4 regions of the Lysinibacillus sp. NPDC086135 genome follow, and region 4 is predicted to be linked to each of the others. Evidence: riboswitches for the same ligand, from Rfam matches in the RefSeq annotation. Region 4 holds a riboswitch; each other region holds the start of a gene.
The links. Region 4 has a riboswitch for S-adenosylmethionine ahead of ACIPKN_RS21940 (cyclase family protein). Riboswitches for the same ligand answer to the same signal wherever they lie in the genome.

Region 1: it holds a riboswitch for S-adenosylmethionine, as region 4 does, so the genes downstream of both, ACIPKN_RS22595 (O-acetylhomoserine aminocarboxypropyltransferase/cysteine synthase family protein) here and ACIPKN_RS21940 (cyclase family protein) in region 4, are expected to answer to the same signal.
Region 2: it holds a riboswitch for S-adenosylmethionine, as region 4 does, so the genes downstream of both, ACIPKN_RS23775 (bifunctional homocysteine S-methyltransferase/methylenetetrahydrofolate reductase) here and ACIPKN_RS21940 (cyclase family protein) in region 4, are expected to answer to the same signal.
Region 3: it holds a riboswitch for S-adenosylmethionine, as region 4 does, so the genes downstream of both, ACIPKN_RS08100 (Na+/H+ antiporter NhaC family protein) here and ACIPKN_RS21940 (cyclase family protein) in region 4, are expected to answer to the same signal.

What each region holds. Positions count from the first base shown of each region.
Region 1 covers NZ_JBIVCA010000022.1:49,664-54,044, reverse strand. The annotation lists gene ACIPKN_RS22600 (hypothetical protein) at 1-332, opposite strand, end outside; gene ACIPKN_RS22595 (O-acetylhomoserine aminocarboxypropyltransferase/cysteine synthase family protein) at 687-1,988, opposite strand; SAM riboswitch class I at 2,106-2,218, opposite strand; gene ACIPKN_RS22590 (glycerol-3-phosphate acyltransferase) at 2,516-3,148, shown strand; gene ACIPKN_RS22585 (DASS family sodium-coupled anion symporter) at 3,613-4,381, shown strand, end outside.
Region 2 covers NZ_JBIVCA010000025.1:35,190-39,570, forward strand. The annotation lists gene ACIPKN_RS23765 (protoglobin domain-containing protein) at 1-215, shown strand, start outside; gene ACIPKN_RS23770 (protoporphyrinogen oxidase) at 482-1,870, shown strand; SAM riboswitch class I at 1,996-2,094, shown strand; gene ACIPKN_RS23775 (bifunctional homocysteine S-methyltransferase/methylenetetrahydrofolate reductase) at 2,440-4,287, shown strand; gene metH (methionine synthase) at 4,280-4,381, shown strand, end outside.
Region 3 covers NZ_JBIVCA010000004.1:252,609-256,989, reverse strand. The annotation lists gene ACIPKN_RS08120 (VOC family protein) at 1-228, shown strand, start outside; gene crcB (fluoride efflux transporter CrcB) at 1,044-1,406, shown strand; gene crcB (fluoride efflux transporter CrcB) at 1,403-1,732, shown strand; gene ACIPKN_RS08105 (hypothetical protein) at 1,763-2,110, shown strand; SAM riboswitch class I at 2,348-2,455, shown strand; gene ACIPKN_RS08100 (Na+/H+ antiporter NhaC family protein) at 2,562-3,842, shown strand; gene ACIPKN_RS08095 (MFS transporter) at 3,956-4,381, opposite strand, start outside.
Region 4 covers NZ_JBIVCA010000021.1:9,599-13,979, reverse strand. The annotation lists gene ACIPKN_RS21945 (serine hydrolase domain-containing protein) at 1-1,267, shown strand, start outside; gene ACIPKN_RS21940 (cyclase family protein) at 1,790-2,527, opposite strand; SAM riboswitch class I at 2,627-2,732, opposite strand; gene ACIPKN_RS21935 (YuzC family spore coat inner layer protein) at 2,880-3,290, opposite strand; gene ACIPKN_RS21930 (MFS transporter) at 3,560-4,381, opposite strand, start outside.

The DNA of each region.
Region 1 (4,381 bases), on a different contig from region 4:
AATCCTATTTCCTCCCACGTATAATTTGGTATTGCATACGTACGTTCAACTAATTGGAATGTACCGTATTTTAAATAATACTCTGTCGCAGGAAGAGGAATATGATTTGCTCCATAGCTTTCATAAGCTTCGAAAACTTCTTTTACTGTATAGCCTTCCTCTTTGACATAGACCATTTCATTAAAAGCAGAATGTCCAAAGTTCTCTTGCCATTTACGTTCAACTGACGCAAGTATGTTTTGAATGGACATGTTGTTCACAAACACATGACCTTCATTTAATTCATAAATAAGATAAGATGCAATGTTTTGCGCACTATACACATTTCCCATTTAAAACACTCCTTTATCATCAGTTTTGTAGAAAGAGTAGCTACTGGCTGAGTAACTACTCCTCTTCATCTATTCAAAAGTGGGGGAGCACTTATGAAACTAAATTAGTTTAAGCATTAATTGAAAACATTGGTTCTAGGTTGGTAGCCCTTCGAACACTTTTCTTATTTCCTAGTATAAAACAAGGAATTAAGAAAATCAATAATACTTATAAAATTACTAGGTATTAATTTTCAGCTTCTTCACCAAATGAGGAGAGCGGATGATGTAGCAACGTTTGACGCATTACCAAATGAGGCCTATCGAATGAGAAAATACGTAAACGCTACAACATTAGCCAATGTCCTTTATTTATTAAGCTTCTACTTTTTGTTGTGAAGCTGTTACTTGTTCAATAGCTTGTTCTAAATCTTCAATGATGTCCTCTACTGCCTCTAAACCGATGGATAAGCGAATGAGCGACTCGGTTACGCCAGTTTGGATTAGCTCTTCAGCAGATAGTTGCTGATGTGTAGTAGATGCTGGATGAATAATTAATGATTTCGCATCCCCTACATTTGCTACGTGCGAGAATAATTTCACACTATCTATTAATTTACGCCCTGCTTCACGTCCACCTTTAATACCAAATGTAAGCACTGAACCGAAGCCATTTTTTAAATATTTTTTAGCTAAATTATAGGTAGGGAAATCTTCTAAGCCGTTGTAATTTACATATTCCACAGATGGGTGGTTTCGTAAATATTCAGCTACCGCTAATGCATTTTCATTGTGTTTAGGAATACGCAAATGAAGCGTTTCTAAACCTTGTAATAAATTAAATGCTGCATCTGCACTTAATGTTGGACCAAAGTCGCGTAGTAATTGCACACGCAATTTTGTGGCGAATGCTGCCTCTGCTGTGTCAATACCATAACGTAAACCGTGATAAGAAGCATCTGGCTCAGTAAAACCTGGGAAACGGCCACGAGTCCAATCGAACTTCCCTGCATCTACTACAACGCCACCTAACGTTGTTCCGTGGCCACCAATCCATTTTGTTGCGGAATGAACAACAATATCTGCACCGTAGTCAATTGGTGTAGAGCCATATGGTGAAGCAAATGTGCTATCAATAATTAATGGCAAGCCGTTTTCATGTGCTATATTTGCTACTGCTTCAATATCTAGTACCTTTAAACTTGGGTTACCGTAAATTTCAGCGAACACGGCCTTTGTTTTATCAGTAATAGCTGCTCGGAAATTTTCTGGATTTGTTTCGTCTACAAAAATCGTTTTAATACCGTAGTTTGGTAGTGTGTTGGCGAATAAATTATAAGTACCTCCGTATAAAGAGCTACCTGCAACGATTTCATCGCCTGCCCCTACAAGATTTAAAATGGAGAATGCGATAGCTGCTGCACCAGATGAAAGTGCTACCGCTGCTGTACCGCCTTCTAATAAAGCGACGCGTTTTTCAAAAACATCTACAGTTGGGTTTGTAATTCGTGTGTAAATATTGCCGGCTTCCTCTAAGGCAAAAAGACGTTGCGCATGAGCAGTGTCTTTAAAAACGAAAGCCGTTGAGCGATATATCGGTACTGTTCGTGATCCTGTTACCGGGTCTGGCTCTTGGCCACCGTGTAACAGCAATGTTTCTGGTTTAAATTTTGTCATTGTATACCTCCAAATGGTTATTTTTTTACGATGGTACCGGAGATGAGGAGGATTTTTTTAGTAGAAAACAAAAACCCTCTTCAGCTAAGAAGAGGGTTGCGGCTGCAAGTTTTCCTCCCCTTATCTGCCAGATCCAATAAGAATCTGTAGGAATTAGCACCTTAGCAAGTTCATCACTTACTGGTTGCCGGGCATCATAGGGCCTATCCCTCCGCCGCTCTTGATAAGAGTATGAGATTCAATTTCCATCGTTGTTACACAGTATAAACATAGACTTTTTCACTGTCAATACTAAAATTTTATTTTTTCTGAAACTTCCGTCTGCTTTTTTACGTAATACGAACGCATACACTATTTTGATATTTATTGTTTTTATCACCAAAATGTGGGGTTGATTACAGTTCCGACTATGTGCTCTCCTAGGGGCGCCCAGTCTCCACTCCAATCAACTTTAGGGCATATGTTATAACAAACGTCATTCCTAACTTTTAGTGACGAGCCTATTTTATTTTGAAAGGAGAATTTTTATGATAAAAGCCGTTATTATTTTTCTTCTTGTTGGTTATTTGATTGGCTGTATTCACGGCTCTAAAGTTGCTCAGTTTTTATCTGGGGTAGATTTAAAAAAGACTGGTCATGGCAATGCAGGTGCCTCTAACGCAACACTTTCCCTTGGCTGGAAATACGGCATATTAGTTGCACTGATCGATATCAGCAAAGGCGTTGCAGCTATAAACTGTGCACATGCCTATTTAGCAGATATAACACAATTAACAGAAGTACAAGTTTGGTTCTTCACGTATATTGTAGCTGCCGGTGTCATTCTAGGTCATAATTTCCCATTTTATATGGGCTTCAATGGCGGTAAAGGAACTGCTTCAATCATAGGGATATTACTTGCGATTGATTGGACAATTGGCTTATTTGCACTCATTTTATTTGTTATTTTATCTTTCGTAACGAACTATTTAATTGTCGGTGTACTTGAGTTTTATCTCGTTTTCTGTACAGCCACATATTTATGGATCCCTGGAACAGTCCCAACGATTATAGCCCTATTACTTTTTGGTATAGCCATCATTTTACATATCGAAAATATTAAGCGATTGCTGCTAGGAACTGAGCCTAAAGTGACTTCAGCATTCAAAAAGAAAAAATAAGGATCATCACCAAAACGTGTGGTTGATTTCCGTTCCGACTGGGTGCTTTGTTGCTGCCGCTTCGCTTTCGCACAGAAAACATCCGCTGCGCTGCAGGGTCTCGGGCCAACACGATGTTGGTCACGAAGGCGTTATCACAGGATGTGATGCTTTTAGTCTTCGTTCCTCTATCGCTGATCCCCTAGGAGTCGCCCAGCCTCCACTCCAATCAACTATTTACATAGTAGACGTTTTAACAAAAGTCATCCACAACTTTTTGGTGATGAATCAAAAATAATATCTTTTGGATATTTTTGTCTTTTCTATGACCGTCTATTTGCTCGCAACTGCCCATTATCGCTATAAATAGAGAGTATTTCACATACTAGTTTTTTTACAATAAATAGACAAATTAACTTTCTTAATAAAGCATTTTACTAGCCGATGTGAAAATTACAGTCATGTTTAAGAAAGGATGAAAAGGTATGTCTACTTCTGAACAAGCAAAACCAAAACGTAATTTGAAACCACTCTGGATTGGATTAGCCTTCGCTTCATTAATCATCATTACTTTTTTACCTAACAACGGTGATTTACCTGTAGCCGGACAACGCGCTTTAGCTATTTTAGCTTTTGCGGTCATCCTTTGGGTTACAGAGGCAGTATCCTACCCTGTTAGCTCTGCTATGATTATTGCTCTCGTTACAATCTTATTAGGGTTAGCTCCATCAATGGAAGATTCAACGAGAGAGCTAGGCACTTCAGATGCATTAAAATTAGCATTAAGTGGATTTAGTAATTCAGCAGTAGCACTAGTAGCCGCAGCACTTTTCCTAGCGGCAGCCATGCAGATTACCAATTTACATAAAAGACTTGCGCTATGGATTCTTTCACTCGTAGGGACAAAAACGAAAGCCATTGTATTCGGTGCTATTTTAGTATCTATTGCACTCGCATTCTTTGTCCCTTCTGCTACTGCACGTGCAGGCGCAGTTGTGCCAATACTACTTGGAATGGTAGCAGCATTTGGTTTACAACGTGATAGTCGGCTTGCTGCTCTACTTGTCATTACCTCTGTGCAAGCTGTCTCTATTTGGAATATCGGTATAAAGACGGCAGCAGCTCAAAATATGGTCGCTTTAAACTTCATCAAAGAACAGTTTGGTGTGGATATTTCTTGGGGTGCTTGGTTACTTTATGCTGCTCCCTTCTCAATCATCATGTCAGTCGCTCTATTTTTCATTATGATTACAC
Region 2 (4,381 bases), on a different contig from region 4:
AAGAAGAGGTAGCCTCTGGTGAGGAAAATATGGTTCAAACGGAAGGGCAATTTACTAACATATTAGAAGCTATGACCGAGGCGAAAGACCAAAATGGTCGGATGGAAAAAGAAGTACAAGCAATAGCAGAAGTACTAAGTGAATTAGGTATTGCCTTTAACGAAGTGAAAAATTCAGCTGGAAAATTAGCTAGCTTTGCACAAAATTTAAATTAATGAAGAGAAAAGGAAAGAAAATTGTTGTTTCCTATTAAGGCGATACATACTTTAGGGCACAAATAACACTATATCAACTGTTAATAGATAATTTCCGAAATGGAGGTAAAAGCCTCTAGCGAATATATGTTATTTGAATATAAAAAAAATGGAGCTGTCCAATGTGTTGGATGGCTCCATTTTTGCTAAATTTGTAAAGGGTTTAACGTAATTTTCGATAAAAAAAGTTTATACTAAATAAAGAACTAAAAATAGGGGCGGTTAATATGAAAACAGTTGTTGTATTAGGTGGCGGAATTACGGGATTGTGTACGATGCATTATTTACAACGCCAAGTTCAGGAGAAAAACTTAAATGTAAAACTTGTGCTTGTTGAAAAAAATACATACCTTGGTGGCAAGCTTCACTCTGCATATGAACAAGGATTCATCATGGAAACTGGAGCAGATTCTATTGTAGCGCGTCATAAAGGTGTCATGGAGTTAGTAGAGGAACTAAATTTTGAACAAAATCTTGTATATAACGAAACAGGTATTTCGTATATTTACACAAATAATGAGCTACATGCCATCCCAGCAGACTCAACGTTCGGTATTCCTATGAGCTTACAATCTCTCGAGGAAAGTACGCTTGTATCAGAGGAAGGTAAAAAAGAAGCGTTAAAGGATTTAACAATGCCGAATGAAAGGTTTACAAAGGAAAGCACGATTGGTGAATTTTTAACGTATTATTTAGGTGAAGAGCTTGTTCAAAACCAAATAGCACCGGTACTTGCAGGTGTATATTCTGGAGATTTAAATCAACTTTCAATTGCTTCTACTTTACCGTATTTAATCGATTACAAAAACGATTACGGTAGTATTATTAAAGGTTTCGATGCAAACAGGGAGCAATTTGTGAAAGCTGCCAATAAAAAATTTATTTCATTTAAAAATGGTTTATCGTCACTAATTGATCGACTTGAAGAAACATTAACGGATGTAGAAATTATAAAAGGGATTGCTACTACTAGTGTTAAAAAGCAGGAGAATCTATATGCTGTTACGTTAGCAAACGGTAAAATGATTGAAGCGAATCATGTTGTATTGGCACTGCCAAATGAAGCGGTACAAAGCTTATTACAGGATGAATCTTTGAACGGCTATTTTGAACGATTTAATACTGCATCCGCCATTACGATTTATTTAGGATTTGATGTTCCCGATAATAGATTACCTGCAGATGGAACAGGCTATATTGTGTCACATAATTCGGATGTTATCTGTAATGCAGCAACGTGGACAAGCCGCAAGTGGAAACACACTTCAGCAGAAGGAAAATTACTTGTACGGCTTTTTTATAAGAGCATTAACCCTGAGTATGAGAAATTGCGTTTGATGTCAGATGAAGAGTTAGCAGCTGTTGCTCTAGAGGATGTAAGAAAAAGTTTGGGGATTGAGGAAAAACCAACTATTGTTGACGTGACAAAATGGATCGACCAGATGCCGAAGTACGACTTGGCACATCGTGAAGCGTTGCAAGGTCTCTTACAAGAGCTTGAGAAAAACTATCCGAACTTATCAATAGCGGGGTGCTCTTATTTCGGAGTAGGCATAGGTGCGTGTATTCAAAATGGTAAAAAAATTGGTGAGGAACTTGTAGAAAAACTATCGTAATTGTTTAATATAAATCAAAATTTTATAAATTTCGTAAAAATTATCCTTTGTTCAGTGAAATAGTCTTGACTCAATCGTTCGTAAACGATATGATTCTTTTAATTATTTAAAAAATTCATACTAAATTCTTATCAAGAGAAGCAGAGGGACTGGCCCTATGAAGCTTCAGCAACCAACTTATTGTCAGGTGCTAAATCCAGAAGACCGTGTGTCGAAGATGAGAAGGAAAACAATTACGAAACGTAAAAGCCTTCTTTTTTTGTGAAAGAAGGCTTTTTTATTTTAACTATTTTCGGCGGGTGTCCAAACATCCGCCGAAATAGAGGAACTCAGTCTAAGAACGCCACGTCCTGTGGCAACGACTGAGTGACCAACTTCATGTTGACCTAAAGCCTTCGGCGGATGTCACGGAATCGGCAAGGAGTTCTTAGAGGATAGTAGGTTAATATTATCGCATCCATGCGATAACGGCTAACTGACCTGCAGCGTGCAGGCCAAAGCACAAAGCCCAATTCAGGACGAATTATGCCGAGGCATAATTGATAGAAAAAGAAAGAGAGGTTAGTTTTATGGGATTGCTTGAAAGGTTAAAAACACATGTTCTTACAGCAGATGGTGCAATTGGTACAGTTTTATACGGCTATGGTTTGGAGTACTGTCATGAGGAAATGAATGTACAGAGACCTGAATTAATTGAAAAGATTCATAGAGAATATATAGCTGCTGGTGCCGATATTATTCAGACGAATACTTACGGAGCTAATGCCATAAAATTAGCCCGCTATGGATTAGAATCTCGTGTACAGCAGTATAATGAAGCCGCTATAACGATTGCAAAACGTGCAGCAACAGATGGTGGGCAATTTGTTTTGGGTACTATTGGGGGAATCCGTGGTATTCGAAAAAGTGATGCAACGTTAGAGGAAATTTTAGCAACCATTGATGAGCAGGCAACGGTTTTACTTGCAGGAAATCCAGATGGCCTTTTACTTGAAACCTATTATGATTTTGAAGAGCTAACAGCGACTTTATCAATGCTACGAGCTAAAACGAAATTACCGATTATTGCTCAAGTTTCTATGCATGAACCCGGAATATTACAAAATGGAATGAGCTTAAATAACGCCTTACATGAACTTGAAGCGTTAGGTGCTGATATCGTAGGTGTTAACTGTCGCTTAGGTCCTCACCATACTATCCAAGCATTTGAAGGGGTAGAGCTTCCTAAGCAGGCATTTATGTCAGCGTATCCGAACGCCTCTCTTCTTGATTTAGAGGATGGGCGTGTCGTTTATGAGTCGGAGGCTGATTATTTTGGTCGAGCAGCTGTAGAGCTTCGTGATCAAGGGGTTCGTTTAATTGGTGGCTGTTGTGGTACGACACCAAAGCATATTGCTGCAGCGAAAAAGTACTTAGAGGAGCTATCCCCGGTTGAGGAAAAGTATACAAAGCCAGAAAAAATAGAGATTGTTCGTGAGGCAGAGCCAGCAAATTATGAGCCATTACATGAAAAAGTAAAACGTGAACGCTCGGTTATTGTGGAGTTAGATACACCAAGACATTTAGAAATAGAAGGCTTTATTAAAGGCGCAAAAAAAATATATGAGGCGGGCGCGGATGTAGTCATGATGGCAGATAATTCACTCGCTTCTCCAAGGATTAGCAATGTCGCAATGGGTGCCTTACTGAAAGAAACGCACGGGATACGCCCTTTAACCCATATAACATGCCGAGATCGTAATTTAATTGGACTTCAATCACATTTAATGGGATTAAATGCACTAGGGATTCATGATGTTTTAGCGGTTACTGGAGATCCGACAAAGGTAGGCGATTTCCCAGGAGCAACTAGCGTTTATGACGTATCGTCAATGGAGCTAATCCAATTAATAAAACAGTTAAATGAAGGTGTTTCGTTCTCAGGGAAACCGCTTCGTAAAAAGGCAAATTTCTCTGTAGCGGCTGCATTTAATCCTAATGTACGTGTACTGGATCGCGCTGTCTCTCGATTAGAAAAGAAAATTGAACATGGAGCAGATTATTTTATTTCACAGCCTGTTTATACAAAGGAAAAAATCGTGGAAATTCACGAGGCGACAAAGCATTTAGAAACTCCAATTTATATAGGTATTATGCCAGTAACGAGCTATAAAAGTGCGGAGTTCTTACATCATGAAGTACCAGGCATCAAACTTTCTGATGATGCGTTAGCACGTATGAAGGCTTGTGGTGATGATAAGGAACGCGCAACACTAGAAGGAATTGCAATTGCTAAAGAATTAGTAGAAGTAGCAGCGGAATATTTCAATGGTATTTACCTCATCACACCATTTTTACGCTATGATATGACGCTAGAATTAATGAAAGTTATTGAGCAATTGGATGAACAGAAAAAAGGGGTAAGTATAAATGGCTAAGCACATGATTGAAGAGCAACTAGAGAAACGAATATTAATTCTTGATGGCGCAATGGGAACAATGCTACAAAATGAAAATTTATCGGCAGAGGAT
Region 3 (4,381 bases), on a different contig from region 4:
ACTTGTGACTCAGTCATTATTAATTTATTTTCTAGTGATATTCATAGTATTTATCAAGCTGCACTGGAAAATGAAACAAATATCATTCAAAAACCGACAGTTCAACCATGGAATGCAAAAGAATTAACTTTAGAAGATCCAGATGGATATGTTTTTACAATAACGGAAAGTGTCGATTCCAATAAAGACTTTGATACTGTCATTGACAATGTTAAAGGTCAATTATAGTAATAATAAATTATGACATGTTTGCAACAGCAAAAACACGTTGTACTTGTGTTAAGTAGCTGGCAGAATGGTAAAAAAGAATCAAGTTCAAAAAAACTGTAAGTAGTATCCTTGTTTTCCTACAATTTGACAATACGATTACTGTGTTAAATACAAATTTTTCAATTCTAGAAGACCCTAAACGAACAAATCTAGTTCGAAAGGGGCTTCCAGCAATTGATCGGAACAATTTTTAGATTTATCACCCTAATTTTTAAATTTATCACCCAACATTTTTAACTTATCGCCTAACTTTTTAAATTTATCACCTAACGTTAATTTATCGCCCATCCTCCCAATAAATTAAAGAATAGTAAACACGGAGACTGTCCCCTGCTTTCCATTAAGGGTGTAAAAATGCCATCCATCTTTGCTACGCCAACATCCATCGGTGCAAGTTGAATAGAAGAGACACGAACGTCAAACTGAAGCATCGTTTATTGTTTTGAACTTTACTGTGCGCTTTTCAAGGCATCAGCTCTATTGTTATTATTATTTTTGTATTATTGTTTTTTCCGTTAGCGGGTTTTCTGTCAACGGATTAACCGTTGTCGGATTTCAATTGAACGATGTAATAGTGTTTGAAATACTAAAGAGTTTCTTATTTAGAACTAAAATTTTGTTATGATATATGGACATTAACTACGAAGTATTTTGGAAGGAAATATAAAAATCGTAAAACGGTGATATTTTCTATATATCTATAGAAAAATATCTAAAATGTTGTTCACATGATACACTTTTTAATATAGACATTTTAGTAAGGAGTCTTTACTTTGAAATCATTTTTAGCTGTTGGAATTGGCGGATTTTTGGGTGCCATCTGTCGATATAACCTTGGTCTAGCACTTTCAAATAACGGTGGTTTTCCATTTGCGACACTTTGTATGAACTTAATTGGCTGCTTTTGTTTAGCGTGGCTATTTACTACGTTTACAAAGCGAACGCCTGTTATTATAGGAATTGGTACTGGCTTTTTTGGTGCCTTTACAACCTTTTCGACATTTTCTTTAGAAACACTATTACTTTTGCAGGATAGTAAATGGCTCCAAGCCGTTCTTTATATTTTAGCAAGTGTTTTTGGCGGTTTAGCTTGTGCATGGCTAGGATTTAAACTAGCAAAGGGGCGCATCGTATGATAATTATTGGCATCGGTGGATTTTTGGGTGCACTAACACGATTTTATCTAGGAAAATTGATTGTCCATACATACCCATGGGCAACATTTTTTATTAATATAACTGGGTCTTTTGCGCTTGGCTTTTTATTTGCGCTACATCCAAGTGATTGGATTTGGCATTTTATAGGGATTGGTTTTTTAGGAGCCTATACGACTTTTTCGACATTCGGTTTTGAATGTTTGACGCTCTTAGAGCAGCAAAAATGGAGACAAGCGATTGTTTATATAGGCATTACCGTTTTATTCGGTTTACTTTTCGCTGCTCTTGGCTTTTACCTTGTGTAGCCGCATTTTTAAAAAACTAGAGGTGATTTTTTGACACAGCCATCCATTAAACAATTACAAGCACTCGAAGCTGACATTGAACAAACACTATATAGTTTAATCGACCTAGAACTAGAAGAAAACTTTCCAGAAATGAATACACGCTTTGCACAATTACTTGCAAAGGTACAGGCGGTACAATTAATTGATTATAAGCTTGACGTCCTAGTTGACCCTCAAGCATTTGCAACAGAAACATGTACTCTACTACAAAGTTTAATAGAGGCAAAGGCTAGACCACAAAAAAGACAACGCCTCCTAACACATCGTATGATTTTAAAAATATGGCTACGTAAAAATCAACGCTTTATGACGGAATTTTTACCACAAATGTTTTAGGCGCCCCTACTTCTAAGGGCGCCTTCTTTTTCCCTTTTTAGTTGTTAAATCAAATTGTGCTGCGTTAGACTATTAAAGCCTTCAATAGCGGCACCAAAAATTCACACTTTCCTATCCTCTTACTTGTTCAATCTCCTTAATTAATATAGCTTTTAATCAAGCTTGATTAAAAATATGTTGCAAATATCGACTTTTTATTATAATATTTATTATTGTGAAAAAAAATAATATATTTGCTTCTTATCAAGAGAGATGGAGGGACTGGCCCGATGAAATCTCGGCAGCGGAACTTATGATTTAAGTTACTGTGCCAAATCCAGCAGGCAAAGGCTTGATAGATAAGAGGAGTGTTTTATAGATATAAGGCCTCTTCTTGTTGATACAAGAAGAGGCCTTTTTTCGTAAAAAGAATGGACAAAAGACGTGTCCAATTTTATTTTTGGAGGTAGACATGAAGAAAGAGAATCCATGGGCGCTGATCCCATTTGTTGTTTTTTTGATTTTATTTATTGGTTCAGGGGTTATTACAGGTGATTTTTACGCCTTTCCTGTTATTGTAGCCATTTCCATTTCAGGCGCTGTCGCTTTAGCGATGAATCGAAAAGAATCGTTTGCGCAAAAGGTTGATATTTTTTGCAAAGGCGCAGGAAATTTAAATGTCATGCTGATGGTTGTTATTTTTCTTTTGGCTGGGGCCTTTTCAGCGGTAGCAAAAGGCATGGGGGCAGTGGATTCCACTGTAAACTTTGCTTTATCGGTCGTTCCGCCAAATCTGCTTGTCGTAGGCTTATTCATCATTGCCTGCTTTATTTCCCTATCAATGGGTACATCGGTGGGGACGATTGTTGCGCTAGCGCCAATTGGAGTTGGCATAAGCGAGCATATCGAGCTTTCCATGGCTTTAGTAATGGCAGCAATTGTTGGCGGTTCAATGTTTGGCGATAATTTATCTTTTATTTCAGATACAACCATTACTGCCGTTCGTTCACAAGGTGCACAAATGAAGGATAAATTTAAGGTGAATTTTTGGATTGTGTTGCCGGCAGCTATTGTAACGAGCCTTATTTTAGGGTTCATTACAATGGGTGAAACTGCACAAGTGGAGCATTTAAGCTATAGTTGGGTAAAAATTGTTCCCTATGTTTTGGTCATTATTTTAGCGTTAGCTGGAATGAATGTTTTCCTTGTTCTGGCATCTGGGATTGTTCTCGCCGGGGCTGTTGGCTTAGCGGATGGCAGCTATCATTTAATGAGCCTTTTTCAAAAGATCGGCGAAGGAATGTCAGGCATGTATGAAATGGCATTCCTTGCGATATTAATAGCTGGAATGGTGGAGGTTATAAAGTTTAACGGAGGGATTGATTTTCTACTTCACCTTGCAACAAAAAGAATTAAATCGAAAAAAGGTGCTGAATTTGGTATTGCCGGTCTTGTAGGCCTAACTAATTTATCGACGGCCAATAACACGATTGCTATTTTAATTGCTGGTCCGCTTGCAAAAAATATTGCTGAACAGTATGAGATTGAGCCAAGAAAGTCCGCAAGTATATTAGATATTTTCTCCTGTACGATTCAAGGCCTTCTACCATACGGAGCCCAATTCCTGGCAGCCGCAAGTGTAGCCGGAATTTCACCAGTGAGCATGTTACAATACTCTTTCTATCCAGTTCTTATAGGAATTTGCGGAACCATCGCTATCCTCATCGGATACCCGAAAGGAAAGAAAGCCTAAGCTTCATACTTAAAAAACATTGATTTACCACTAAATTATTCCAATTGTTTTGAAATAATCAAAACAATTGGATTTTTTTGAGGCTATTCATTTTTTTGTGATAGAGATAATACCTAAAAGTTACAAATATAGACGTTTCTCATTAGTACTTCGTAACGTCTATATTTGACCATAAATCCAATTCCAAGAATAGGTCCAATCGCTAATATTGTAAAGACCCACTCCCAACCTATGATCCTCTGTATAATCGGGATTAGGTTTATTGAAAATATAGTAAGTAAGAAACCAATACACATTTGAAAAGTAAGGGCTGTACCTACATAATCAACATCGGCTATTTCTGAAACTGCAGCAGAAAATTGGGCGGAATCAGATATGATAGACATCCCCCAAATCATGGAGATTATTAACGTTAAGCAAATATACTGCCCAAATGTAAAACCTATTACTAGCGAACAGATAGCACTAATAAACATAGAAATAATCGTTAAATTGGCTCTTCCGATTTTATCCGAGATTAGTCCTCCTATCACACAACC
Region 4 (4,381 bases):
TGCTGATGATGAAGTGTTCTACTTTTCTTCAGGGTATGCAGACCGTGAAAAGGGGTTGTCTGCAAGTGAAAATACACTCTATGAGTTAGCTTCGGTCAGTAAAGCTTTTACCGGTATGGGTATTATGCTGTTGGAAGAACAAGGGCTGCTCTCAATGACTGACCCTGTCCAAAAATATTTACCTTGGTTTACGTTAAAGTATCAAGGGAAACCTGTTGATATGCAAAGCCTTACACTAAATAACTTTCTTCACCATACCAGTGGTCTAACAAATATTAGGCATACTCAAAATATTCCACAAGGCAATACACCGGATATGTTGCAAAAGACTGTGGAAATGCTCGTAGATGCTGAATTGGCGTTCCCTCCCGGTGAACAGTATAACTATGGAACCGTTAATTATGACGTATTGGGTTTGGTTATTGAGATTGTGTCGCGACAAAGCTATGAAGACTTTATGAGGGAACAGGTATTTCAGCCGTTAGGTCTTCACCAGACGTATGCTTATAAAGAAGATGCTCAAGCCACTGGACAGTTGGCACAGGGCTACCGTACTTCCTTTTTTATGACAACTCCATTTAAAGCTCCGGATTATGCGGGGAATAAACCCGCAGGCTACATCATTTCTAATACAAAAGATATGGCGCGTTGGATGGGTATACAGATGGGTATTGTGCAGGACATACCCGAAATATTTCACACGGTTATCGAAAAATCACATAGGGGTGATATGTCTGTTTCGGCTGTCAACGATATGCATTATGCGGCAGGCTGGTCGGTAAACGCCGACCAAACGATTATAGAACACACTGGGGGCAATCCAAATTTCAGAACCGAAGTAGCCATACTGCTAAATGAACGAACAGCCGTCTGCTTGCTGAGCAACGGTGCAAATACCAATATAAACCTGGTACTAAAAGTTAAAGATATATTAGACGGCAATCTAACTCAGTCATATGAAATAAGCGGCACACAGCTTTTGGATATCACTTTGTCGTCTATCACAATTATTCTTTGCCTATTGGCCGTTTTGTTATTTCTCTTAGGATTACGCAGAAGGAAAACGAATGAGCGGCAGCCAATGACAAAAAAGAGAATAATCGTAACAATTATTTTCCTGATCGCTACGATTGCCCTGGGTATACTGTGCTGTGCTTTAGATTGGTCAACGATACTTATTTGGCGAACATATAGTGTTCTTACAGCTTTGATTTCGTCAGCATTATTAACAGCAAGCATTACATGGTTTGTATACACTCACCGATAAAATACATTGCTCCCAAGATAAGCAAAATGTTAAGTAATTAAATTTCAATTTATCGGTATGCTTAATTTGAAAAACATAAGACACTTCGGTGTCTTTTTTAATATCATCGACAATTTTCCCAGCCAAACCTAATTACTATTACTTCCACTAACTTGTTCGTTCGGAATAAGGATTTTTAAACAACTATATTATTTTTTAAATGACTTTATTGTAAATTAAACAACAATATTATTTTTGCACAAGCGTCGTTAGGTAACATTTCTTAAAAAGACTGTTATTCAACAATCTGGCCCGATTGTGGAATAAGAAAATTATCTATCTTTATTAAAAGACCACAATAAAAAATACATCCATTATCTCAATAAAGATTTAATGGATGTATTTTTATATACAAATAAAAGTTTGATTATAAAGTTTTATTATATATAATCAAACTCAAATCCTCTAAATATAAGGTCTAGTTTTATTTTATTATACTATTTACCCTATATTAAGCGTACTTGAATCAGACCTTTTGCTATATTACGGTAATATTGCAAATGAACGGACAGGGAATCCAGATGCTTTTTCAGGCTTTGGCACGATATTGAATATAGCAGCGCCTTTTGGAGGTAGCTTATCTAAATTTTTCATAAGCTCAATTTGGTAAGTATCTTGCTCTAGCACAAAATATTCGCCGTCTAATTTTCCATTTCTACGGAAATCTGCTGCTGAATCCGTGTCAAAAGTTTCGTGGCCAATAGCACTTACTTGTCGTTCGTTGAATAAAAATTGTAACGCTTCTAATCCCCAGCCAGGAATATGATTATTGCCATCAGCGTCTTTGTTGCTGAAAGATTCTTTATCTGGCCAACGTTTACTCCAATCGGTACGGAACGCAACAAAGGTACCTGCTTCAATTTCCCCATTTTCAGCTTCAAAGTCAAGAATATCTTGAACACTTAACGTGTAGTCGTTATTTACGTCGGCTTCCTTCGATTTATCAATAACGATTAGTGGTAGTACTAGTTCTTTTAGCTCCAATTCATCTAGATAGCGTGTATCTCGCACAAAATGGATAGGTGGGTCGATATGTGTTCCGTATTGCCCTGGGAAAGTGAATTGCTGTGCAAAGAAACCATCATCATGTGAAAATAATGTTTCAAATTTAGCATCATCAAACATAAAGAAATGTGGAGAATTTGGACCAAATGTATGCGTTAAGTCTACCCATTTTTTTGATTTCAATAGTTGAATTGCTTGTAAAAGTTCGTTTGCCATACTATTTCCCTGCTTTCTTTTAATTTTTTTGAATGCAACAATAAAAAAAGAGTCCTCCTTGAAGAAGAGGACTCTCGTGCAAAGCAACTGAAGTAAGTCTTCTCATCTTTCAAGGCAGAATTTTGCCAATTGGAATTAGCACCATACCTATAGGCTGGTTGCTGAGACTTCATAGGGCCAATCCCTCCGTCTCTCTTGATAAGAAAATGCGATATAAGAATTTTCAGAAATAATGTTTACAAACACTTTAGCATATTTTTTTATAGTTTACAAGTTTGATGGGGATACAAGGTTAAAATTCATAATGATGCTAAAGGTAAAAGAAAGAGGCCCTCTTCAAAGGGCCAACTCTTCACCAACCTAAAATTAGTGTTAGCTTACAACAGCTACTTTCAGTAAATGTTATACGAAATCCATCTGGTGTATAGGTAGTTTCGAATTTTACAGTAATGCCTGTTGAGGAAATTAACTTTTCAACTTCGGTTTTATTTGATTGTTGTGCTGCGTTCATAAGATCATGTGCAAATTGCTCGGATTCATCAATTTTATCCGTAAGTAACTGTGCTTGCTGCATAATAACCTTGATCCGATTCGCGGAAGTCTTTAATTTATTTGTATTGACGATTGGAAATGGACTTCTATTCATTGGGGTTGTCGGCATTGCTAGATGGCTGGAAGGGTGTTGAATTGTTGGTTGATTTGCCATTACCCATGCCGGATAATAATTAGGATAGACAAAATACGGATAAGGATTGTAATACAACTAAATTCCTCCTATCCTATAGCTGATACAGTATCTTATGTGCAATATAGACTTTCGGTGTTAACAGCTGATGCTTTGAAAATCATGAGCAAAATGGGCTCGAGTGGAATGAAAAAGAGTATATATCAGGTTCTTTTGGGACTCAGTTCTCGGCATTAGAATTTTTTAAGGCCTATTTTGACGATAATTTCCTTAAAATGGGATAAAAACAAGAAGGAAGCCTTATGTATGGTTAAGGCTTCCTTTCATTAATGTTATTCTAGAGAAATCTATTGTTTATTTCTATCGAAGTGTAACGATAGGAAGGTAGTAACTGCGGCAATCATCACCATACCGAATCCATATATAGGAGTATGAGCTAATGATTGGTGGCTAACAATAATTCCTCCAATGTATGATCCTAGAAAAATACCAATGTTAAAGGCCGAAATATTTAATGCTGAAGCCATTGAAATAGCTGATGGTGTATATTTTTCTGAAAGCTGAACGGCATAAAGCTGTAATCCTGGTACATTCATAAACATAAATAGCCCCATCATAAAGACCATTATTAATCCTATGATTGATGATTCTAAAAAGAAGTTGATGCCGAGTAGTGCTAATGCTAATCCTATAAAGATAATAAAGATAGAGCGTAAAGGGTTACTATTCGCAAAATGACCACCTAATGTATTTCCGATGGCAACAAAAATACCGTATACAACTAAGATCACGACAATTGCCTTTGGTGAGTAGCCCATATACTGCTCTAAAATAGGAGAAACATAGGTGTATACGACGAATGCGCCACCATACCCAATTGCAGTAATAAAGAGGATTAATAACATTCGAATATTCCCTAATACTTTACCAATATCTCGAATGGATATTGGATTACCTTTCGATAAGTGACTTGGCACAAGCAAGGCATTACTAATTAATCCAATAATACCTATGATAACTATGAAAATAAACGACATCCGCCAATCAGTTACTTGTCCAATAAAAGTTCCTAGTGGGACACCAGTCACAGTTGCTAATGTTAGTCCTGTAAACATAAAAGCTATTGCACTTGCTCGTTTATTTGGTGCCACAACATCTGCAGCTATCAC